Regions from separate parts of the Dyella sp. SG562 genome, predicted to be linked through region 4. Evidence: riboswitches for the same ligand, from Rfam matches in the RefSeq annotation. Region 4 holds a riboswitch; each other region holds the start of a gene.
The links. Region 4 has a riboswitch for cobalamin ahead of btuB (TonB-dependent vitamin B12 receptor). Riboswitches for the same ligand answer to the same signal wherever they lie in the genome.

Region 1: another riboswitch for cobalamin. It lies ahead of FHW84_RS09900 (ribonucleoside-diphosphate reductase subunit alpha); the one in region 4 lies ahead of btuB (TonB-dependent vitamin B12 receptor).
Region 2: another riboswitch for cobalamin. It lies ahead of btuB (TonB-dependent vitamin B12 receptor); the one in region 4 lies ahead of btuB (TonB-dependent vitamin B12 receptor).
Region 3: another riboswitch for cobalamin. It lies ahead of metE (5-methyltetrahydropteroyltriglutamate--homocysteine S-methyltransferase); the one in region 4 lies ahead of btuB (TonB-dependent vitamin B12 receptor).

The regions. Positions count from the first base shown of each region.
Region 1 is NZ_JAAOYS010000004.1:136,590-142,641, forward strand. It holds gene FHW84_RS09885 (DUF2076 family protein) at 1-207, shown strand, start outside; gene FHW84_RS09890 (ribonucleotide-diphosphate reductase subunit beta) at 384-1,388, opposite strand; gene FHW84_RS09895 (hypothetical protein) at 1,421-1,648, opposite strand; gene FHW84_RS09900 (ribonucleoside-diphosphate reductase subunit alpha) at 1,662-4,175, opposite strand; cobalamin riboswitch at 4,327-4,551, opposite strand; gene FHW84_RS09905 (peptidase C13) at 4,677-5,057, opposite strand; gene FHW84_RS09910 (alpha/beta hydrolase) at 5,124-5,984, shown strand; gene FHW84_RS09915 (amidohydrolase) at 6,007-6,052, opposite strand, start outside.
Region 2 is NZ_JAAOYS010000001.1:399,364-405,415, reverse strand. It holds gene clpB (ATP-dependent chaperone ClpB) at 1-1,078, shown strand, start outside; gene FHW84_RS01795 (phospholipase C, phosphocholine-specific) at 1,230-3,242, opposite strand; cobalamin riboswitch at 3,882-4,099, shown strand; gene btuB (TonB-dependent vitamin B12 receptor) at 4,221-6,052, shown strand, end outside.
Region 3 is NZ_JAAOYS010000006.1:231,633-237,684, forward strand. It holds gene FHW84_RS13390 (hypothetical protein) at 1-1,579, shown strand, start outside; cobalamin riboswitch at 1,662-1,895, shown strand; gene metE (5-methyltetrahydropteroyltriglutamate--homocysteine S-methyltransferase) at 2,095-4,386, shown strand; gene FHW84_RS13400 (DMT family transporter) at 4,688-5,548, shown strand; gene FHW84_RS13405 (LysR family transcriptional regulator) at 5,624-6,052, opposite strand, start outside.
Region 4 is NZ_JAAOYS010000002.1:235,020-241,071, reverse strand. It holds gene FHW84_RS04525 (TonB-dependent receptor) at 1-2,279, opposite strand, end outside; cobalamin riboswitch at 2,785-3,012, shown strand; gene btuB (TonB-dependent vitamin B12 receptor) at 3,140-5,023, shown strand; gene FHW84_RS04515 (efflux RND transporter permease subunit) at 5,223-6,052, shown strand, end outside.

The sequences.
Region 1 (6,052 bases), on a different contig from region 4:
CACGGCGGCGGCGGTTTCTTCGGCGGCGGCGGGCAGGAGACCGTGGTGGAGAACATCACGCAGAACAATTTCTACGACGACAACAACAGCGGCAACGCGTTGCAGAACGACCACGCGTTCGCGCAGGACAACAGCGATTTCAACGGTGACCTGAGCGACGTCGGCGACGTGGGCTTCGACGACGATAACGACAACAGCTGGGTGTAACGCCTGCATGTGGAATCCTTCTCCCCGCCGGGGAGAAGGTGGCGGCAGCCGGATGAGGGGCGGTGCTTGCGGAAGAAGATCGATGAAGCGTCGCTTGCTTTTGTGCTTCCGCTTCAGCGCTCCGTAGGTCCCCCTCACCCCAACCCTCTCCCCGCAGGGGAGAGGGGGCCAAGGCGTCAGAACGCCATATCGAACGCCACTTCTCCCTCGACGCCCACCTGATACGCCGACACGCGCCGCTCGAAGAAGTTGGTCACTTCCTGCACGTCCTGCAGGTCCATGAAGTCGAAGGGGTTCTTCGCGCCGTACTTCTTCGGCAGGTCCAGCTGCACCAGGCGCTGGTCGGCGCAGTACTCCAGGTACTGGCGCATATCCTTCACCGACAGGCCGGCCACGCCACCGGACAGCACGTCCTCGGCGAACTGCGTTTCGCAGGCGATGGCGTCTTCCAGCATTTCTTCCACCTGCGCGCGCATGGTTTCGTCGAACAGGTCCGGCTCTTCCGCGCGCACCGTGCGCACCACTTCGAAGGCGAAGCCCATGTGGCCGGATTCGTCGCGGAACACCCAGTTGGTGCCGGAGGCCAGCCCGTGCAGCAGGCCGCGCGAACGCAGGAAGTACACGTAGGCGAATGCCGCGAAGAAGAACAGGCCTTCGATGCAGGCGGCGAAGCAGATCAGGTTGAGCAGGAACTGGCGGCGCTGTTCGCGCGTTTCCAGGCGCTGCAGGTTCTGGATCGAGTCGATCCACTTGAAGCAGAACTCGCCCTTCTGGCGGATCGAGGGGATGTTCTGGATCGCGCCGAAGGCCTTGTTGCGCTCGGCCGGATCGGGAATATAGGTGTCCAGCAGGGTGAGGTAGAACTGCACGTGCAGCGCTTCCTCGTACAGCTGGCGCGACAGGTACATGCGCGCTTCCGGCGCATTGATGTGCTGGTACAGATTCAGCACCAGGTTGTTCGCCACGATGGTGTCGCCGGTGGCGAAGAAGGCCACCAGGCGATGGATCAGATGGCGGTCCGCGTCGCTCATCTTGGACTTCAGGTCCGTCACGTCCAGCGAGAAGTCCACTTCCTCCACCGTCCAGGTGTTCTTGATGGCGTTGCGGTACATCTCGTAGAACTCGGGATAGCGCATCGGGCGCAGGGTGAGTTCGAAACCGGGATCGAGGATGTGCGACATGGGAATTCCTTTGCTGCGGGCGCCGCCGGCGCTCAATCGAGCTTGCGCGCGTAGCGTTCGCGCACGAAGCGGCTGATATAGGTGGACAGGCCGATCCCGGCGTCGGCCAGCTTCTGCATGTTGCCTACGTGCAGGCGGCCGGGCCGGGTGGCGTCGTATTCGTAGGTGCCGTCGTGGATGAAACGCACCCGGATGTAGCCTTCGCCGCTTTCGTAGGCGGCGACACCGGATTTCCCGCTGCGGTTCCGGTACGGCTTCATCGGGTGCGTTGCCTTATTGGCAGGCCTCGCAGTATTCCGGGTTCTCCAGCGAGCAGAACACCGCGGCGTTGGCCTGTTCCTGCTCGGCTTCCGGCGCCGGCCTGGCTGCCGGCGCGGCGGCGGCCACCGTGGTCTTGGCGATCTTGGTCGCCGGCCTCGAACGCAGGTAGTACGTGGTCTTGATGCCGGACTTCCACGCGTACATGTACATGGAACTCAGCTGCCCGATGTTCGGGTTCTCCATGAACAGGTTCAGCGACTGGCTCTGGTCGATGTATGCGCCGCGCGCGGCGCCCAGGTCGATCAGCGCCTTCTGCGGCAGCTCCCACACCGTGCGGTAGATCTGGCGTAGGCGCTCGGGGATGTTGGCGATGCCCTGGATCGAGCCTTCGGCCAGCTTGATGGCGTCGCGCACTTCCGGCGTCCACAGGCCCAGCGTCTTGAGCTCTTCGACCAGGTAGCGGTTCACCACCAGGAAGTCGCCGGACAGCGTCTCGCGCTTGAACAGGTTGCTGACCTGCGGCTCGATGCACTCGTAGCAGCCGGAGATCGAGGCGATGGTGGCGGTCGGCGCGATCGCGATCAGCAGCGAGTTGCGCAGGCCGTGTTCCTTCACGCTGGCACGCAGCGAATCCCAGCGCGGCATGTCGTTCGGCCTGGCCTGCGGCCAGTAGTCGAACTGCAGCTCGCCGTTGGCGGCGCGGCTTTCGGCGAAGCCCGGATGCGCGCCGTGCTCGCGCGCCAGCTCGTTGGACATGCTCAGCGCGTGGAAGTAGATCTCCTCGGCGATGCGCGTGGACAGCGCCAGCGCGTCGGCCGAATCGAACGGCAGGCGCAGCTTGAAGAACACGTCCTGCAGGCCCATCACGCCCAGGCCCACCGGGCGCCACTTCTGGTTGGCCGTGCGCGCGGTGTCGATCGGATAGAAGTTCAGGTCGATCACGCGGTCCAGCTGGCGCACCGCGGTGCGCACGGTGGCGGCGAGCTTGTCGAAGTCGAACACGCCGTCTACCACGTGGCGCGCCAGGTTCACCGAACCCAGGTTGCATACCGCGGTCTCACCCGCATTGGTCACCTCGAGGATCTCGGTGCACAGATTGGACAGGTGGATGACGTTCTCGGCCTTGGCCGTCTGGTTGCTGGTGGCGTTGCTGCGGTCCTTGAAGGTCATCCAGCCGTTGCCGGTCTGGGCCAGGGTGCGCAGCATGCGCGCGTACAGCTCGCGCGCCTTCACCTTCTTCACCGCGATGCCGGCGGCTTCCGCTTCGCGGTAGGCGCGCTCGAAGGTCTCGCCCCAGCTGTCGACGAAGTGCGGCACGATCTTCGGATCGAACAGCGACCAGTCGCCGTCGCTCTCCACGCGCCGCATGAATTCGTCGGGAATCCAGTTGGCCAGGTTGAGGTTGTGCGTGCGGCGCGCCTCGTCGCCGGTGTTGTCGCGCAGCTCGAGGAACTCCTCGATGTCGGCGTGCCACGGCTCCAGGTACACGCAGGCCGCGCCCTTGCGCTTGCCGCCCTGGTTCACCGCGGCGACCGAGGCATCCAGCGTCTTCAGCCACGGCACCAGGCCATTGGAATGGCCGTTGGTGCCGCGGATCAGCGAGCCGCGCGAACGCACGCGCGAGTAGGCCAGGCCGATGCCGCCGGCGAACTTGCTCAGCTTGGCCACGTCGCCGTACTTCTCGTAGATCGACTCCAGCGAGTCGGTCGGCGAGTCGAGCAGGAAGCAGGAGCTGAGCTGCTCGTGCGCGGTGCCGGCGTTGAACAGGGTGGGCGAGCTGGCCATGTATTCCAGCGAGGACAGCAGGCGGTACAGCTCCAGCGTCTCGCCGATCTCGTTGCCGCCCAGCGCGCAGGCGATGCGCATGAAGAAGTACTGCGGCGTCTCGATCACCTTGCGCAGCTGCGGGTGGCGCAGCAGGTAGCGGTCGTACACGGTGCGCAGGCCGAAGTATTCGAAGCGGCGCGTGGCCAGCGGATCGATGGCGTCGTTGAGCTTGCGCGCATTGGCGGCGACGAAGTCGCGCAGGCGTGCGTTGAGGATGCCCAGCTCCGCGCCGCGCGCGATCGACTGGGAGAAGCTCTGGATTTCCTGGCCGCTCACTTCCTTGTCGACGTAGGCGCCGAGCAGGCGCGCGGCGAGCTGGCCGTATTCGGGTTCCTCGGCGGTGAGCGCGGCGGCGGTGCGGATCGACAGCTCGTCCAGCTCGCGCGTGGTGGCGCCGTCGTACAGGCCGCCGATGGTCTTCAGCGCCACGCGCAGCGGATCGACCGCATGCAGGCCTTCGCCGCTGCGGGTCACCGCGCGCACGATCTTGTTGACGTCGACGATCTCCTGGCTGCCGTTGCGCTTGGTCACGCGCATCTGGCCGGGGTTGTGCGGCGGGGTGAGGGCGAAGGGGGTCTCCGCCACGGCTTCCATGCGAACGGGCTCCGGCGCGGCGGCAGCTGCGTCGGCGGCAGGGAAGGCGGATGCATCCGCGCGGTCGTCGGTGCGCTCGCGCGAGTCGGTGTCGATAGGTTGCATGGCATCGCTCCAGGCCAAAGGCTTCAACGACCTGCTCCCGCGCGCAGGGCTGAGACGAAGGCGGTGTAGGCGGGGACGGCCGTGCGGCGGAGCGAAGGCTCCGCGCCACGACGCGCCTCCCCGCGGAAGCCGCCATCACTCACCGCGGCGCTGAAGGCCGCGATGTGCCGGCAGGTCTTCGGACTCGCAGACATGGACCGTTCGCTGGCGACCGATCCGACCTACTCGCCCCCGCTTCCCAGCCTTGGAAGGCCAGTGCGATGGGAGCTTTCGTTTCCGCTTACCGCTGCGGGGCAGTTCCGGATTCGCACCGGATTCCCTATTAAGCCAATCCGACCGTGGGTCTGAGAAAGGCACCGACCGACACAACATATAGGGGTAAGGCAGGGAAGGTCAACCCAAGCCATTGTGCATATATCGGTGGATAAGTGGGGTAATTCAAGGCCTGGCGCGGCCTGGCGGCCATGCGAAAAATCTTGGCGATCGGTTCTGCCCGGGCGCTCAGGGGGCGATGCTGAAATCCACCTCGATCGGATACGGCGCCGGGCTGGCCGGCGGGGCCGGCAGCTTCCAGCCGGCGAAGCGGCTGAGCAGGCAGGTGGCTACGTCGGTGGGGGCGCGGACTTCGACCCGGCCCAGGCTGCCGTCGGCGTGCACGTCGGCGACCAGCACGAAAGGGGACTTGTCGGGCTTGGGCAGGGTGGCGATGCAACCCTTGAGCGCGTCGGTGGTGCGGTCGCCGATCGCGGCCCACATCTTCTTCTGGTAGTCCGGCCCGTCCTTGGCGCCCTCGGTCAACTTGGCCTGCTGCACCCGCGTTGAGAAATCGTCCGCCGGCATGCCGGGCGCGGACAGCAGGGCGAGGAAGAGCAGGCTGGTCATGGCGGGGCTCCGTGCAGGAAAGGCCGCCACGTTACCGCAGTGCAGGCCATCGAAGGGGAGCGAAGCATGTCGACGACGTCGCCGAAGATCGTGGCCGTACTGCTGGCGCTGGCCGCCACCGTGCAGGCCTGGGCCGCGGAACGCATCGAGGTGCCGCGTTCCGATGGCGCGAGCACGCCGCTGATGGTGTACGAGCCTGCCGCGGCGAAAACCTGCCCGCCGCTGCTGCTGGTGTCGCACGGCGCCGGCGGAAGTGAGCAGGGCCTGCGCTATGTAGGCGAGGCCTTGAGCGCCGACGGCTGGCGCGTGGTGGTGATGGGGCACCGCGAAAGCGGCCTGCCGGTGCTGAAGCAGGACCTGCGCAGCGATGGCTTCAAGGGCGGCATCACCGCCCTGGTCACCGATGCGCCGGCTTATCGGGCGCGCTTTCTCGACATCGACGCGGCGCTGGCGTGGTCGGAACAGCGCTGCCACGCATCGTTCAAGGCGCTGCTCGGCCATTCGATGGGCGCGATCACGGTGATGCTGGAAGCCGGTGCGCACAACAAGCTGGGGCTGGCGCCGAAGGGCAGCTTCGACGCCTACGTGGCCTTATCGCCGGAAGGGCCGGGACCGGTGTTCCCCGAAGGCGCATGGGCACCGATCGCCGCGCCCACGCTGCTGGTCACCGGCACGCGGGACCAGGGGCTGGGCGGCGACTACGGCTGGCGCATGCAGGCCTTCGATGGACTGGGGCCGGGCTGCCGCTGGCTGGCCGTGGTGGATGGCGCCAACCATATGAACTTAGGCGGCGGCCAGTTCGCCGCGGGTGCGCAGAAGAGCACGACGACGCTGGTGTCGGCTTATCTGGATGCGCTGCGCTCCGGCCGCTGCGGCACGCCACCGGCTTTGGCGGGCGTGTCGGTTCGCCAGAAGCCGGACGAGTAGCGGGCTTTCCACCCCCGTCTGCTCAGCTCGCTGCTTGCTTCTGGTGATCCGTTTCGGTGGATGGGGCC
Region 2 (6,052 bases), on a different contig from region 4:
GTACGGCCGCCTGCCGGAACTGGAAAAGCAGCTCGCCGCCGCGCAGGCCGCCGAGAAGCACGAGTTCAAGCTGGTGCAGGACCGCGTCACCGACGAGGAGATCGCCGAGGTCGTATCGCGCTGGACCGGCATCCCGGTCAGCAAGATGCTGGAAGGCGAGCGCGAGAAGCTGCTGCATATGGAAGAGGCGCTGCACAAGCGCGTGGTCGGCCAGGACGAAGCGGTGCGCGCGGTGTCCGACGCGATCCGCCGCGCGCGTGCCGGCCTGTCCGATCCGAACCGCCCGTATGGCTCCTTTCTGTTCCTGGGCCCTACCGGCGTGGGCAAGACCGAGCTGTGCAAGGCGCTGGCCGAATTCCTGTTCGATACGCAGGACGCGATGGTGCGCATCGACATGAGCGAGTTCATGGAGAAGCACTCGGTAAGCCGCCTGATCGGCGCGCCCCCCGGCTATGTCGGCTACGAGGAAGGCGGCTATCTCACCGAGGCGGTGCGCCGCCGTCCGTACAGCGTGATCCTGCTGGACGAGGTGGAGAAGGCCCATCCGGACGTGTTCAACATCCTGCTGCAGGTGCTCGACGATGGCCGCCTCACCGACGGCCAGGGCCGCACGGTGGATTTCCGCAATACCGTGATCGTGATGACCTCCAACCTGGGCTCGCAGCTGATCCAGGAGCAGGCCGGCGATTCCGAAGCGGACTACCTGCAGATGAAGGCCTCGGTGCTGGGCGTGGTGCAGGCGCACTTCCGTCCGGAGTTCATCAACCGCCTGGACGAGCTGGTGGTGTTCCGCCCGCTGGAGAAGAAGCAGATCCGCAAGATCGCCCTGATCCAGCTGATCCACCTGGAAAAGCGCCTGGCCGAACGCCAGCTGCGCCTGGAGATCGGCGAGAAGGCTCTGGACCTGCTGGGCAATGTGGGCTTCGATCCGGTGTATGGCGCGCGGCCGCTGAAGCGGGCGATCCAGCAGCAGCTGGAGAATCCGCTGGCGAAGGAGATTCTCGAAGGCCGGTACGCGCCGGGCGATGTCATCGGGGTGGATGCGGAAGGCGGGCAGTTGGTGTTTCGCAAGCATTAAAAGAAAAGGCGCCGAGGAGGCGCCTTTTTTTGTCCGTTCCGCAAGGCGTAGGTTGGGGTGAGCCGCAGGCGAACCCCAACGTTGCGATGCGCATCAAGGGTGAACGTTGGGGTTCGCCTGCGGCTCACCCCAACCTACGCCGTCTGGTTTGTCAGCGCGGCTCGCTCTGGCTTGGCAAGCCATTCTCCATATGCCCCGCCAACCGCCGCCAATAACCCGCCAGCTCAGCAACCGTCACGCTCAAGTCGTACCAGTTGGCATGGCCACCCAGTGCCCAACTGTCATTCACCGTAGCCCCGGCGGCGACCGAATAAATCCGCACATCGCCCTCCACATAAGCATTGCTGACCGTCACGGTGCATGCCGCGCCGCCGTTATTGGTTACGGCCAGCCGCAGGCGATTGCCTGCGGCGTCGTAGCTCGCCGCCACTTCCGGCGCCGCACCCATCCCGGTCGCCACGCTGCCGCGATACTGCCGCAGAAAACCATTCGGCCCATGCGCCTCCAGGTCGTACACGCCCTGGGTGTAACGCGCCGCGCTCCAGTAATCCGACAGCTGCTTGCCCGCCTCCACCGTGTAGCGCCATGGCCCGTCGCTGCGGTTCGCCGCATACACCTGGAACACCGCGCCGGCCGCACCGTCGTTATGGAAGTCGATCCAGTAGCGCCCCGCCGCCGCATCCACCCGGCCATCCGCACGCAGCGTGTAAGGCAGCGCGCGCGCCGGCCGCGTACCCGCTTCCTGCGCCGGCATCGCCTGTGTGGAGGGAATACTCGGCGCCGGCAGGTTCTTGCACTGCTGGTCCGCCGCGGCGGTGTAGCCGGTGGTGGAGGGCAAGCCGGGCCAGCCGCTGTTGCTGCCGCTGAAATCGAAGGCGCTGAGCAGGTCGCCGCACACCGCGCGGCGCCAGGCGCTGATATTCGGCTCCATCACGCCGAAACGCTGCTCCAGGAAACGCAGCACCGAGGTGTGGTCGAACACCTGCGAACACACCCAGCCGCCGCGCGTCCACGGCGACACCACGATCAGCGGCACGCGGAAGCCCAGGCCGATCGGCTGGCCATTGCTGATCTCGCCCGTCACGCTCACCGTGGACAAGCCGTCGTTGGACGAAGCTGGCGGCGTCGGCGGCGGCACGTGGTCGAAGAAGCCGCCGTTCTCGTCGTAGTTGAGGATGAAGGCGGTCTTGGCCCACACCGCCGGATGGGCGGCGAGCGCGGCGAGCAGGCGCGCGCTCAGGTCCTCGCCGTAGGCCGGCTTGAAGCTGGCGTGTTCGGACAGGTAATCGGCGGCCACGATCCACGACACCTGCGGCAGCGTGTCGTTGGCCACGTCCTGGGCGAACGCGGCGACCATGTCCGCCTGCGTCGCCATGCCCTTGTCATGCAGCGGCGTGCCCGGCTTGGCCTGCTTGAAGTTCTTGAACCAGGCCAGCGCGTTGTCGTCGAAGTTGTTGCTCTCCTGGTAGACCTTCCAGCTCACGCCGGCCTTTTCCAGGCGCTCGGCATAGGTGGTCCAGGTAAAGCCCGCGCTCGGCTCGGTGTTGTCCAGCACCGCCGCCTGGCCCACCGACAGGCCGTTGCTGCCGGTCATCGCATGCAGGCGGTTGGGGTTGGTCTGGGTGAGGGTGGCGGCGAAGTAGTGGTCGCAGATGGTGAAAGCGTCGGCCAGCGCGTAATAGAACGGCAGGTCGGCGCGCTCGAAATGGCCCATGCCGAGGCCGGCCGCGCGTGCGGTGTTCCAGGCGTCGAACTTGCCCTTGTTGAAGATCGCCGTGTCCACCGGGTAGTTCATCGCCGGCGCATTGGCGCAGATCGCGCTGGTGGTCGCGGTGTTCATGCGGAACGGCAGCAGATAGCCGTCCGTATTTCCCGTGTAGGGCTGCTGCCACACGCTGCGCGCGCCGCCGGGCAGCGGCGCCGGCACGCGGTCGCCGAAGCCGCGCACGCCGCGCAGGCTGCCGTAGTAGTGATCGAAGGAGCGGTTTTCCTGCATGAAGATCACCACGTGCTTGACGTCGGTGAGGTTGCCGGTGCCGGTCGGGGAGGGGGCGGCCAGGGCCTGGCGCAGGGTTTCGGGGAGCAGGGAGGCTGCGGCGAGGCCGCCGGCGGAGGCGGCGGTCATCTGCAGGAATCGGCGTCGCTTGGGGTCGATTTCGCTCATGGGGGCGCTCGGGTGCTGCCTGATTGCGGGCTGTGCCTAGCTAATCGCAGTGGTGTTGCAGTGCCTTGCCAGCTGTGCGTCAGTGGGGAGACACGTGGTGCAGTCCCTGTGAAAGGGGGAGGCTGGGCGCCCTTCTGCTCGTCATTCCGGCGTAGGCCGGAATCCAGTGGCGGTATCGCCTGGTTGTCGCGTTGACGCTTGGTTGTCTCGCCTTTGGCGAGTGTTTCGCCCCGCTGCCGCGGGGCGAGTTACTTCTTCTTTGCGTGCCCAAAGAAGAAGTAACCAAGAAGAAAGGGCACCCTGCTTGGCGCCCTCAGCAGCAAAGCTGCTGAGGGTCCGTGAGGGCTGGCCGGGCTTTTTGACAGGGCATCCATGCCCTGATCAAAAAGGCGAGGACTCCTGTCCTCGCCCCCTGCGGGGCCTGATCGTCCAGCCCTCACCGCCGGCGCCAAGGGGACCCGGTAGATCAAGAGCAGAAGCGCACCAGCGGAACGCCGCGGCTGCGCCGCGAGCTCTTCGCTCGATTTTCGCCCCACCCGTCATCCCCCTCTCCCCGCCGGGGAGAGGGTCGGGGTGAGGGGCCGGGGCTCGCCATGACACCTCCTACTCGTCATGACGAGCACCCCCTTGTCGTACTGCTAAGATGCCCGGGCCTGAGGTGACCGCTGGCCTGGCCGGTGGTTGAAACGGGAATCCGGTGCGCCGTATTGACGGCTATTCCGGAGCTGCCCCCGCAACGGTAGGCGAGACACGATCGGCGGAAGCCACTGTGCTGCGAAGCATGGGAAGGCGCCGGTCGGGGAGGCATCAGCCTTCGCTCGCGAGCCCGGAGACCGGCCTCGAGGTGAACCGGACATGCGGTGGGCGTGCTCCTGGCGAGCGCGCCCTCGTCGTGCGTCCGTCCGGAGCTCCTTCCGCCTGTCCTGCAACCGAAGCGATTCCGCGCGGGCAGGCGCGGTCCAGGAGCCACCAGTGTCATTGCATGTTCCGTCCTTGCGCCGGTCCGCGTTTGCGGCCGCGTTTTCCCTTGTCTTGCTTTCCACCGCCGCGCAGGCCGACGAGCCTTCGCAGGACCTCAAGGGCGTGGTGGTCACCGCCACCCGCACCGAGCAGAGCGAATCGGCCACGCTCGCCGCCGTCACCGTGATCGACCGCGCCGAGATCGAGCGCCTGCAGCCGCAATCCGTGGCGGACCTGCTGCAAGGCACACCGGGCCTGTCGATGGCCAACAACGGCGGCCCGGGCAAAGCCACCTCGCTGTTCCTGCGCGGCACCGAGGCCGACCACGTGCTGGTGCTGGTGGATGGCGTGAAGATCGGCTCAGCCACGCTGGGCCAGCCTTCGATCCAGAACATCCCGGTGGAGCAGATCGAGCGCATCGAGATCGTGCGCGGTCCGTTCTCCAGCCTCTACGGTTCGGAAGCGCTGGGCGGCGTGATCCAGATCTTTACCCGACGCCCCAGCGGCGCCTTCGAGCCGAACCTGGAGCTGGGCTACGGCAGTAACGACAGCTTCCGCGGCGCCGCCGGCCTGGCCGGCAAGGTGGGCGAGGGCTGGTATGCGGTGCAGGCCACGCACGAGGACACCGACGGCATCAACGCCTGCCGCGGCAAGCCGTCGCCGCGCGGCGCGGGCTGCTTCGTCAACGAACCGGACCGCGACGGCTTCCGCGACAGCTCCGTCTCGCTCAAGGGCGGCTATCGCTTCAGCGACGCCTGGGACGCCGACGCGCAGTGGCTGCGCAGCTGGGGCTACAACGCCTACGACGGCTCCACCAGCAACCAGTCCGACGTGGTGCAGCAGGTCTACGGTGCACGCGTGCACTGGCGGCCTAGCCGCGATTTCACGCTCACCGCGAGCGCCGGCCAGAGCGCCGACCTCGGCGACAACTACCTCAACGGCCGCTACACCAGCACCTTCGATACGCACCGCGATCTCGGCTCGCTGCAGGGCGACCTCAATCTCGGCGGCGGCCTGTGGAGCCTGGGCTACGACTGGCAGCGCGACCGCGTCGACAGCAACACCAGCTATGCGCGCGACCAGCGCCTCAACCGCGGCCTGTTCGCGCAGTGGCAGCAGGCGTTCGGCGCGCAGTCGCTGCAGGCCAGCCTGCGCCACGACGACAACCAGCAGTTCGGCGGCAAGACCACCGGCAGCCTGCTGTGGGGCTGGGACTTCACGCCGGGCATGCGCCTCACCGCCAGCGCCGGTTCCGCCTACAAGGCGCCGACCTTCAACGAGCTGTACTACCCCGGCTACGGCAACACCGCGCTGCGGCCGGAAAGCTCGCGCAGCTACGAGCTGGGCCTGCGCGGCACGCCGGGCTGGGGCCTGTGGTCGCTCAATGCCTTCGAAACCCGCATCCGCGACCTGATCGCCTACGACGCCTCGCGCGGCGTGCCGGGCAATGTCGACCGCGCGCGCATCCGCGGCGCCGAAGCGGTGGCGTCCACCACGCTGGCCGGCTGGACCTTGCGCGGCACCGCCACCTGGCTGGATCCGCGCAACCGCAGCGACACCTACCGCGACAAGCTGCTGCCGCGCCGTGCCCCGCGCAGCGCGCGCGTGGATGCGGACCGCGGCTTCGGCGACTTCAGCATCGGCGCCAGCGTGTACGCGGCGGGCAAGCGCTACGACGACCTGGCGAACGGCTATCGCCTGGGCGGCTATGCGCTCACCGACCTGCGCCTGGCCTATGCGCTGGACCGCGACTGGAAAGTGCAGCTGAGCGTGCGCAACGCCTTCGACAAGCACTACGAGACCGCGGCCTATTACAACCAGCCCGGCCGCACCGCGATGCTCAGCGTGAG
Region 3 (6,052 bases), on a different contig from region 4:
GGCATCCGAAGCGGGTCTGGCCGTCTATGCCAGGAAAGCGGGCGGCGGCGTACGCGTGTTCTCCACCGACGTCGACCGGAGCCTGGCCTATGCTGATACGGCCGAGCGGGTGCGGCATTTCCAGCAGGCCGTGGCGGACCATCTCGCGGCCATCGAACGGGGGGGCAAGCAGCCCGAGCCGGATTTCCGGCAGATCAGGCAAGCCCCCGGCAACGGCAGCAATCCCGATCATCTGCCGATCGTCGAGTTCACCGACACCACGTTCGGCAGCGGCGGGCAGTCGCTGACGCGCGAAATCACCGTGATCCGCGACTCCACGGCCAGCAAGGATCAATTCAATGTGATCATGAAGACGTCGGGGCTGATCAAGGGCGGTGCAGACGTCGCTCCCCAATGCCGCCCCGTCGCCTGTATCGGATACACGCAGTACTACCTTGTCGACGCCATGCTCGATTACGGCCGGAACGCCCAGCCCACCGTGGCGCGCACTCTTCCGGAAACCACCAGCCTGACCGATCTCACTTACAACCACACCGAATCGGAGACCACCAGTTTCGGGTTCAACCTCGGTGCGGATGCGGAGAAGGCCCTGGCGGGCAATCCGGCGGCGGCGATCAAGCCGAGCTTCGGTTTCAATTTCGGCAAGAGCTACACCAAGTCCACATCGATCACCTTCACCGTCAAGGATTACTCCACGGCGGTGGAATCCAGGCACGAGGAGCCCAACTACTACCCGTGCAACGGCTGCGCTCGCCCGCCCGGCGTGCGCAATACCTGGAAGTATCAGATCTCGCAGGAAATACTGAACCGCTTCCGGGACGACCGCACGATGACGCCGGCCATGCGGCAATTTGCGCCGCAGTCCTACAGCTCATGGACCTTCAAGGTGTCGGGCGGCAAGCATCCGATCAAGCTCGCCGCGAGCTCTTCCGTGGTGCAGCGGAATGGCCTTGGCCGATCCTCCGGCCCGGTCGTCAGGGTAAAAACCAGTGCCGTGACCATCGACCTCGATTCGCCTTACCTGCACCGCGAACCGGTCGTCATCCTGCAATCCAAGGAAAACGCCGGCCGCTGCCTGATCAACGACGGCCGCGGCGCCGCGACCCTCGGCACCTGCAGCAGGGACGTCACCCGCCGCGCCGGACAGTGGTACCTGGACAGCTTCGACCGCTATGTCAGCCGCCTGGACGGACGCTGCCTTGCTGTCAACGAGCGCAACGCCCGCCAGGTGGAAGTAGTGGCGTGCAACGACCGCAGCGCGCAGAAGTGGTACTGGGCCGCCGACCGCATCAACTCCAAGCTCAACGGCGGCGACAGCGGATGGCGCCTGTTCGTCGACGGCAATGCGGTGAAGGCGCGCATCGACCCGAAGCGGCAGCAGGTCATTCCCAATAACCCCAACCAGGTGCTGCTCAATCCCTGGTCGACCTATCCGAAGGCGCCGGTCGCCGGCGCCACCATTCCCACCCTGGGCACACCGCAGCCGCAGGTGCCCGAAGCCTGGGTGCGGACCTTCAGGGACATTCCCTCGACCGAACGCTGGGAGCCGGTCGCGCTGCGCCAGTACAAGGAGGGCTGAGCCTTCACCCGGAGCAGCCCCGCGAGGGCTGCTCCACCTCCCCTCACGATCTTCCGCTTGACGGAACCCCGTCCCTGCCCCTAATTTCCCCGCCGCTGGTGGTTTTCATCCTTTCATCGCGATGAAAGGATGCAATTAAAAGGGAAGCCGGTGCGGCCTTACGGCCTATTCCGGCGCTGCCCCGCAGCGGTGTGTGGAAACGACCCTCGTCAACAGCACTGGCCAGTGGACCGGCCGGGAAGCGGCGAGCATTAGGCGAGGCGCCCGCGCCTCTCGTCCACGAGCCCGAAGACCTGCCCCGGCCGGAAGGCGATGAGCTTTCTGTCTGACCTGGAGCTTCCGCGGGGAAGCGGCTGGGGCTGCGCGCCATGCTCACGCCATGGCCGTCCGCTCCTGCGCGACCCTGCGCCAGCCCGGTTCGCCCGCGGGGGCGAAGGTCGCGCGCATGTCCGCGGAAGCTTCGCTGCCATGCGCTTCCTTCGTTCCTCGTTCACCACGAATCGAGGAAATGCAGCATGAGCACCGTTACCAATCTCGGCTTCCCGCGCATGGGTGCGCGGCGCGAGCTCAAGCAAGCCCTGGAAGCCTACTGGCGCGACGAAGCACTGCGCCCGCAGCTGCTGGACACCGCCCGCCAGCTGCGCGAACGCCACTGGCAACTGCAGCGCGAGGCCGGCGCGCACGTCGTGCCGTGCAACGACTTCTCGCTGTACGACCACGTGCTCGACACGGCCTTCCTGCTCGACGCCATCCCCGAACGCTACCGCGCCCTGGCCGACGCCGACCCGCTGGCCGGCTACTTCGCCATGGCGCGTGGCACGCAGCGCGCGGGCCTCGACCTGCACGCGCTGGAAATGACCAAGTGGTTCGACACCAACTACCACTACATCGTCCCCGAACTGCATGCCGCGCAAACCTTCCGCCTGCGCGACGACAAGCCGGTGGCGCAGTTCCTCGAAGCGAAGGCGCTGGGCCATGCGGCGCGTCCGGTGCTGCTCGGTCCGGTGAGCTTCCTGCTGCTGTCCAAGACCGCGGACGGCAGCGACCGCCTCGCCCTGCTCGAACGCCTGCTGCCCGCCTACGCCGAACTGCTGGGCAGGCTGCGCGAAGCCGGCGCCGAATGGGTGCAGATCGACGAACCCTGCCTGGTGCTTGATCTCGACGAAGACGATGCCGCGGCCTATCGCCAGGCCTATGCCGCGCTCGCTGCCGCCGCGCGGCCGAAGCTGCTGCTGGCTACTTACTTCGGCGCCCTCGGCGACAACCTGCGCCTCGCGCAGGAACTGCCGGTCGACGGCCTGCACGTCGACCTGGTGCGTGCGCCGGCCCAGCTCGATGCCGTGCTGGAGACGCTGCCCGCCGAACGCGTGCTGTCGCTGGGCGTGGTCGACGGCCGCAACGTGTGGCGCGCGGACCTGGACCGCGCCATGGCCGTGACGCGCGCGGCGATCGAACGCGTGGGCAAGCAGCGCGTGTGGCTGGCGCCGTCCTGTTCGCTGCTGCATGTGCCGGTGGACGCCACGCTGGAGAAGTCGCTGCCGTCCGACGTACACGCCTGGCTGGCCTTCGCGCGGCAGAAGCTGGAGGAACTGCGCACCGTGGCGGACATGTGCAAGGGCGTGGTCACCGCCTACCCCGCGCTGGAACGGGCGCGCGAGCTGATCGCCGCACGCCGGGCCTCGCCCAGGGTGCACCGCCTGCAGGTGGCGCAGCGCCTGGCCAACCTGGATGCCGCGGACGCGCACCGCCGCTCCACCTACGCCTTCCGCCGCGCGAAACAGCAGCAGCGCTTCGACCTGCCGCTGTTCCCCACCACCACGATCGGCTCCTTCCCGCAGACTCACGAAGTGCGCGAGGCGCGTGCCCGCCACAAGTCCGGCCAGCTTTCCACCGCGGACTACGACGCGCTGATCGCCGCGCAGACCGCCGCTTGCGTGCGCTTCCAGGAGGAAATCGGCATCGACGTGCTGGTGCACGGCGAGTTCGAGCGCAACGACATGGTCGAATACTTCGGCGAGCAGCTCGACGGCTTCGTCTTCACCAGGCATGGCTGGGTGCAAAGCTATGGCTCGCGCTGCGTCAAGCCGCCGATCATCTACGGCGACGTGCAGCGGCCGCAGCCGATGACTGTGCGCTGGTCCACCTATGCGCAGTCGCTCACCAGGCGGCCGATGAAGGGCATGCTCACCGGCCCCGTCACCGTGCTGCAGTGGTCCTTCGTGCGCGACGACCAGCCGCGCGCCACCACCTGCCGCCAGCTGGCGCTGGCCCTGCGCGACGAAGTGCTGGACCTGGAGGCGGCCGGCATCCGCATCATCCAGATCGACGAACCGGCCCTGCGCGAAGGCCTGCCGCTGCGCCGCGCGGACTGGACCGGCTACCTGGCCTGGGCGGTGGAGAGCTTCCGCCTGGCCGCCGCCGGCGTCGCCGACGACACGCAGATCCACACGCACATGTGCTACTCGGAGTTCAACGACATCATCGAGGCGGTGGCCGCGATGGATGCCGACGTGATCTCGATCGAGACCTCGCGCTCGCGCATGGAACTGCTCGATGCCTTCGTGCGCTTCCGTTATCCGAACGAGATCGGGCCCGGCGTGTACGACATCCATTCGCCGCGCGTACCGGACGTGGCGGAGATGGTCGGGCTACTGGAGAAGGCCAGTGAAGTGCTGAGTCCGGAGCAGTTGTGGGTGAATCCGGATTGCGGCTTGAAGACGCGCGGGTGGGATGAGACGCGCAGGGCGCTGGTGGCTTTGGTCGAGGCGGCGCGGGTGATGCGCGAGCGGGTTACCGCGGCGGTGTGACGTTCCGCTTTGCTCCCTCTCCCCTCCGGGGAGAGGGCTGGGGTGAGGGGCCGGGCGGAGCGGTGCGCTGAGGGTCGAGAAAGCCAAAAGCTTTTCTATTCTTCGTAGAAGCGCTACCGCAAGCACCCGCCCCTCATCTGCCTACCGGCATCTTCTCCCCGGAGGGGAGAAGAGTTCCGTATCGCGACGCTCCCTTTCAATTGCCCTCGCTTCGCCCCGATCCGCACACAGCATGGCCGCCGCCAGATCGCGCCCTCGGTTTATCGTCCCGCACTTGCACACAAGGATCGAAGGAACCCCGATGCAAACCACTTCCAAAGGCTGGGGCAGCGGCCTCCTCGGCGTCGTGATCTTCAGCGGATCGCTGCCGGCCACACGCATCGCCGTGATGGGCTTCTCGCCCTGGTTCCTCACCTCCGCACGCGCCGTCATCGCCGCCGCGCTCGGCCTGCTCCTGCTCCGCGCGCTGCGCGAGAAGCGCCCTTCCCGCGGCGACCTCGTCTCGCTCTCCATCGTCGCCATCGGCGTCGTACTCGGCTTCCCATTGCTCACCGCACTGGCCTTGCAGCACATCACCTCCGCGCAATCGATCATGTTCATCGGCCTGCTGCCGCTGTCCACTGCCGTCTTCGGCGTACTGCGCGGCGCCGAGCGGCCGCAGCCTGCGTTCTGGCTGTTCTCGGGACTGGGCAGCCTCGCCGTCGCCGCGTTCGCCCTGCTGCAAGGCGGCGCCATCGCCATCGAAGGCGCCCTGCTGATGGTGGGCGCGATCCTGCTGTGCGGCCTGGGCTATGCGGAAGGCGCCGCGCTGTCGCGCCGGCTCGGCGGCTGGCAGGTGATTTCCTGGGCCCTGGCCCTGGCGATGCCGGTGATGGCCGCCATCGCGGCGGCGACCCGGCCGGACAGCTGGGCGGGTATCGCTGCGCCAGCGTGGATCGGCCTGGCCTACGTGTCGGTCTTCAGCATGCTGGTCGGCTTCGTGTTCTGGTACCGCGGCCTGGCGCTGGGTGGCATCGCAGGCGTCGGCCAGCTGCAGCTGCTGCAGCCGTTCTTCGGCCTGGCCCTGGCCGGCCTGCTGCTGCACGAACCGGTGGCATGGACGATGGTGCTGGTCACCGTGCTGGTGGTGCTCTGCGTCGCGGGCGCCAAGCGTTTCGCCTGAGCCGTCCCGCCACCGTCGAAATTAATTCACATAGAGTGCCGGCAGCGCGCAGTCCCCTGAAGCCGCTCTCGCCGATCAGCCGCGATCCGCGTCGCCGGCCATCTGCCGGAAGTGTTCGTTCGCGCGCGCCGTCATGCGCGGAAGCTCGGCTGCGAGGAATTCGATAAACGACCGGACGGCGGGCACCATGCCGCGCCGCGACGGGAACACGGCATGCAACTGGTGCGCGGCGATGCGATGGCCGGGCAGCAGCTGAATCAGCCGTCCATCCGCGATCGCTTCGCCGCAAAGATTGAACGGCAGCTGCGCCACGCCGATGCCGGCCATGGCCGCCTGCTGCAGCAGATGGACGTCGTCAGTCACCAGCGCCGGCGCATACTCGATCTCGATCGTGGCGCCGTCCGGCGCCGCCATGCGCCAGCGCGGACGCTCCGCTCCCGCGCCTCCCGGCCCCACTCCGGCCACGCCCTGCAGCGCGGCGGCGGAAGCAAAGGGGCCTCGCTC
Region 4 (6,052 bases):
TTGGTGAGCTTGAACTCCTGGAAGTTGCCGTTGCCGGTCACGTCGACCAGGAAGTTGTTGCCCTTGCCCGGGTTGAACAGGTAGCAGCCGTTGAGCACGGCGTTGCTCATGTCGATGTTGTTGCGCGCCGCGTACTTCTCGAACGGACGCGTATCGCACATGTCGTCGATGATGTTCTTCAGGTTGCGATAGATCGCCTTCGCACCGAACGTCCAGTTCGAACCCAGCTGCTTGTCGAAGCCCAGGATGTACTCGTCCTGGTAGTAGGCGCCCAGGCCCTTCGCCGCCACCGTGCGCGGATCGGGCGTGGTGCCGTCGGCGGCGTTGAGGTAGTACACGCGGCCATAGGGCTGGAAGTTGATCGGGCGGCCCTGCGCATCGACGCCGGTGAAGGTGCCGTACTGGCTGCTGTAGGTCGAAGCCGAGGCGCCGCGGATGGCCACGTTGGCCGGCACGGCCAGGTGGTAGCGGCCGGCATTGGCGTAGACCTTCAGGCTGGAGTCGCCGAACACGTCCCAGCTGATGCCCAGGCGAGGCGCGAGCTGGTGGCGCTGCTTGGCGTAGGACTCGCCGCTGCCGTTGAAGTTGTTGAACTGCTCGTTACGCAGGCCGATGTAGGCCAGCCAGCGATCGTTGATCTGCCAGTGGTCTTCGATGTACTGCGCTTCCTGTTCCACGCGCACGTTGGCGGCGGCCTTGAACACGCGGTAGTCGACGTAGTTCAGCGTGCCGGTCGGGAAATGGATGTCCGGACGGCCGGCGATGTTGCCGCTCGCCGGAGCCAGCGTGTAGATGTAGCGCTGGTTCGACTCGTACGACGTGCCCGAATAAGACTCCAGCGTCTGGTTGTCCACACCCACGCGCAGGTCGTGGCTGCCGAGGCGGTACTCGATGTCCAGACGCCAGCCGTGCGTCTTGTCCTCAGCGCCCGGGGCGAGCAGGTTGCCGATCAGGTAGCACGCCGGCGGACGCACGAGCGCGCCGCTGGCATTGCGGTACTGGCCGCTGACGATTGGGCACGAACCGCCGCTGGCCGAGGTCGGCGTCTGCGTGTGCACCGACTTGCTCTTGCCGTACAGCGCGTTGACCGTGAGGTTGTCGGTGATGTAGCCGGTGTACTTGCCGATGTAGAAGTCACCGCCCGGGGTCGGGTTGGCGCCGCCGGAATAGTTCTTCAGATCGACCGTGCCGCGCTTGGCGCCTTCGGCGAGCGTCGGGGTGTAGCTGTAGCCGTAGACCTGGTCCTGCTCGGTCGTCTTGTCCGAGAAGGCGGTCAGTTCGAGGATGTGGCTGTCGGTGATGTTCCAGTCGATCTTGCCCAACCAGCGCGGCGACTTCACGTCGTAATACGCCACCTGTTGCGCGGTGGCCGAGGCGATGGTCTTGCCTTCCTGCTTGGTGAAATCACCGGTCAAATAGATGAACAGCTTGTCCTTGATCAGCGGACCGCTGATGTACGCACCGTATTCCGTGACCCACGACTTGTTGTCGTTGCGGTACTGGAACAGCGTGTTGTCGGACGGCTGGATGATGTTGCGCGGATCGGAGCGGAGGAACTTCGGAATCCACAGCGCCATCACGCCGGCCTTCCATTCGTTGGTACCGCGCTTGGTGATCAGGTTGACCACGCCGCCGGTGGAACGGCCGTACTCGGCGCCGTAACCGCCGGTGAACACCTGCTGCTGGTCGATCGCATCGAACGGCAGCTGCGCCAGACCCAGGTTGGTCAGCGCGTTGGTCACCGAAAAGCCGTTGATGTAGTACTGGTTCTCGGCCGCCGAAGCGCCGCCGAACGAAGCCACGTTGCCGTAGCGCGAGTCGCCCAGCACGGTGCCGGGCGCCAGCAGGGCGGCCGCGGTCACGTTGCGGGCCACCGGCACCTTGGACAGCTGCTCGGCGGTCAGCACGGTGCGGGAGTCGACCGACGACACGTCGATCGCCGGCAGCGCGCTGGCCACCACCTGCACGCCTTCGAGGTTCTTCGCCTCGCCGGCCGCGACCGCAGCCGCGGTGAAGCTCACTTCGGTACCGGTGCCGACCGCCGCGAGCACATCGTTGCGGGTATCGACGGTGGCGCCATCCTTGACCAGGGTGACCTTGTAGCGGCCGACCGGCAGCGAGGACGCGCGGTAGCGGCCGGACTGGTCGACGCTGATGTCGCGCGCAAGGCCGGTGTCGATGTTTTCGATATGGACGGTGTTGCCGCGGGTAGCGTCAACGCGGCCGAAGATCACGCCTGATGCGTTCGACTGCGCCTGCACCACTCCGGCAAGGCTCATTCCCAACGCAACGACGAGTGCGGTCTGACGCCAACGCGGCGCGCGACCAGCGTGCTGGTACTTGATCATCTGTGTTCTCCCCATGATGGCCTGAAGGCCGACAGGCGCAAGGCGCCGAAATCGCCTAGCGCAAGAATGCGTGTGGGGCATTCGTAAGCCCCGGATCGCAGCGAGAGAACTTCCCCAAGCCTCGTCGCGCCGCACGCAAGTTCCCGCGGTAAGCGGTCCGAACATAATTGCGAAAATCGCTGGGCGTCAACAAAATATTTACGCTTACGCGAAGCTTACGAAGCTCACTGAAACAATGACTTAGGCAAACAAATGAAATATTACCCGGAGCTTGCGTAAAACCTTCGCGAAACTTGCTTCCGGACAATATTTGGTGGCCAAACCGTCAAGAAATGACAGAAATGTCGGCCATGGGAAACGATGATGATCGCAGGAACAGGCGCCCCCCCCCATCGGGTCATTCCGCCCCGCGTTGTCAGCCACCCGGCCTCCCCGTTAAAGTTGCGTTCGTTCGGGTGTCCCAAAGCCACGCTGCCAAGGGATGAAACGGGAAGCCGGTGCGCCTTGAGGGCAAGGCCGGCGCTGCCCCCGCAACGGTAAGCGAGCAGTTCTTGCCTCCAGCGACATGCCACTGCGCTCCCACGAGCGCGGGAAGGCCGCGGGAGGATCGCGCGGCAAAGCGCACTCGCAAGCCCGGAGACCGGCCCGAATATCTTTCCTGGTGGCTCGCGGAGGGCGCAGCCGGACCACGTGCCGGTGCCGTTCGCCTGCCGTCGTTTGCGCCTCCTCCGTCATGCCGCCAGCTCGTCATCGATGGGCCGTGCGCGAGGCGCGGCCGAGGAAAACGCTCCATGAAGAAGACTCTGCTGGCCACCGCCCTGCTGTCCTGCGTCGCCGCGGCCCATGCCGCCGACCAGAACGACGCCGGGCAGCTCCCCACCGTGGTGGTGACCGCCACCCGCACGGCCACGCCGATCGACGAGACGCTGGCGCCGGTCACCGTGCTGACCCGCGCCGACATCGAACGCCTGCAGCCGCAGTCGGTGCAGGACCTGCTGTCCGGCCTGCCGGGCGTGGCCTTCGGCAATGCCGGCGGCCTGGGCCAGCAGACCTCGCTGTTCATGCGCGGCACCAATTCCTCGCACACGCTGGTGCTGGTCGACGGCGTGCGCATCGGCACGGTGGGCGCGGGCATTCCGGCCTTCGAGCAGCTGCCGGTGGAACAGATCGAGCGCATCGAGATCGTGCGCGGCCCGCGTTCCAGCCTGTATGGCTCGGATGCGATCGGCGGCGTGATCCAGATCTTCACCCACCACGGCCAGCCCGATCAGGCGCTGACGCCGTCGGTAACCGTAGGCGTGGGCAGCCATCGCCTGGCCGACGGCCAGTTCGGCCTGTCGGGCGGTTCGCGCAACGCCTGGTTCAACGCCAGCGTGGGCGGCCAGTACACGCGCGGCATCAATGCCTGCCGCGCCGCGGCGGCCGGCGTGGGCGGCTGCTTCACCAACGAGCCGGACGACGACGGCTACCGCACCTACAACGGCGCGCTCAGCGGCGGCTATCGCTGGGACGGCGGCACCGAACTGACCGCCAGCGTGCTCAAGAGCAAGGGCGACATCGAATACGACGGCGACTTCCAGAACTACACGCGCCGCTCGCAGCAGGTGGCCGGCGCGAACCTGCGCTTCGCCGTGCTCGACGCCTGGAAGATGAGCCTGAGCGCCGGCCAGAACATCGACCGCGCCGACAACTATCTCAACCGCGCGGACCTCGGCGCCGATATGGCGCCCGCCGGCCATCTGTATTCGCGCCGCAACCAGGCCAGCTGGCAGAACGACGTGACGCTCGCGCCGGGCCAGCTGCTCAGCGCCGGCGTGGACTACCAGCAGGAACACGTGCAGAGCGACACCGACTACCTGCGCAGCAAGCGCGACAACACCGGCGTGTTCGCGCTGTACCAGGGCCAGTTCGGTCCGCACGAGATCCAGCTGTCGGCACGCCACGACCACAACCAGCAGTTCGGCAACCACGACACCGGCTCGGCCGCTTACGGCTACGGCTTCGAGAACGGCCTGAAGTTCACCGCCTCGTACGGCACGGCGTTCCACGCACCGACCTTCAACGACCTGTACTTCCCGCCGTTCTTCGGTTTCGCCACCGCCAATCCCGACCTGAAGCCGGAGAAGTCGCGCACGGCGGAGATCGGCCTGTCGGCGCGTCCGGGCGTGTGGAACTGGGCGGTGAACGCCTACCAGACCAAGGTGGACGACCTGATCGGCTACGACGCCTTCTTCGTGCCGGTCAACATCAGCAAGGCGCGCATCCGCGGCATCGAAGGCCAGGCCGGCGCCGACGTCGACGGCTGGCACCTGCGCGGCTATCTCACCTTCCAGAAGCCGGAGAACCGCGGCGAGGACGATCCCAACCGCGGCAACCTGCTGGCGCGCCGTCCGGAACGCATCGCCCGCCTCGACCTGGACCGCGATCTCGGCGGCGCCTTCAGCATCGGCGGCACGGTGAATGCCGAGGGCTACCGCTACGACGACGCGGCCAACCTGCAGCGCCTGGGCGGCTACGCCACGGTGGACCTGCGCGCGAGCTGGCATTTCCAGCCGGGCTGGACCCTGCAGGGCCGCGTCGCCAACGTGTTCGACCACCGCTACGAGACCGTGCGCTTCTACAACCAGCTGGGCCGCACCGCCTACCTGACGCTGCGCTACAGCCCGGCGCACTGAGATCCGGGCGCAGGTTGGGGTGAGCCGCAGGCGAACCCCAACGTGGCACCGTCATAGGCCGCGACGTTGGGGTTCGCCGATGGCTCACCCCAACCTACGACCTATATGCGCCACGCACTTCAGGCACATCCCAAGCATGTGCCCCCCGACATAAAGTCCCCCCTGCGGAGCGCCGCAGGAGGCGCCGCCCGGGGACTACGTGAACATCTTCGCTCCAATGATCCGCCGCCCGGTGGGCACTTCGCTGCTCGCGCTGGGCCTGGCGCTGGCCGGCATCTGGACCTACCTCCTGATCGGCGTGGCCGCGCTGCCGGCGCTGGAATTTCCCGGCATGTCGGTCTATGCGGAAGTGCCCGGCGCCAGCGCGCAGACCATGGCGTCCACCGTGGCCGCGCCGCTGGAGCGGCATCTGGGGCGGATTCCCGGCATCAAGGAGATGAGTTCGGAGAGCAACGACGGCTCCAGCTCGGTGATCCTGCTGTTCGAGCCGGGCAAGTCCACCGACAAGCTGGCGCGCGACGTGCAGGCGGCGATCAATGCCGCCCAGGTGGACCTGCCCTCGAGCATGACCATCCCGCCGCGCTACTTCAAATTCAACAACTCGCAGATGCCGGTGCTGCTGCTGTCGATGACCTCGAGCACGCAGAGCCCCGACAAGCTGTTCGACATGGCCGACACGCTGATCAAGCCGGTGCTGTCGCAGGTGCCGGGCGTGGCGCAGGTGCGCATCATGGGCGGACGGCCCAAGGCGGTGCGCGTCGAGCTCAACAATGCGCAGCTGGCGGCCATGGGCCTGTCCGGCAACGACGTGCGCAATGCGCTGCGCGCGGCCAACGTCACCTCGCCGCAGGGCATCCTGAGCGACGGCACCACGCAGATGACGGTGACCGCCACCGATTCCCTGCACAATCCCGAAGAATTCGGCCAGCTGCTGATCTCGGTGAAGAACGGCACGCCGGTGCGGCTGTCGGACGTGGCCAAGGTCTACAGCGGCCAGCAGGACGAATACCAGGCGGCCTGGTTCAACGG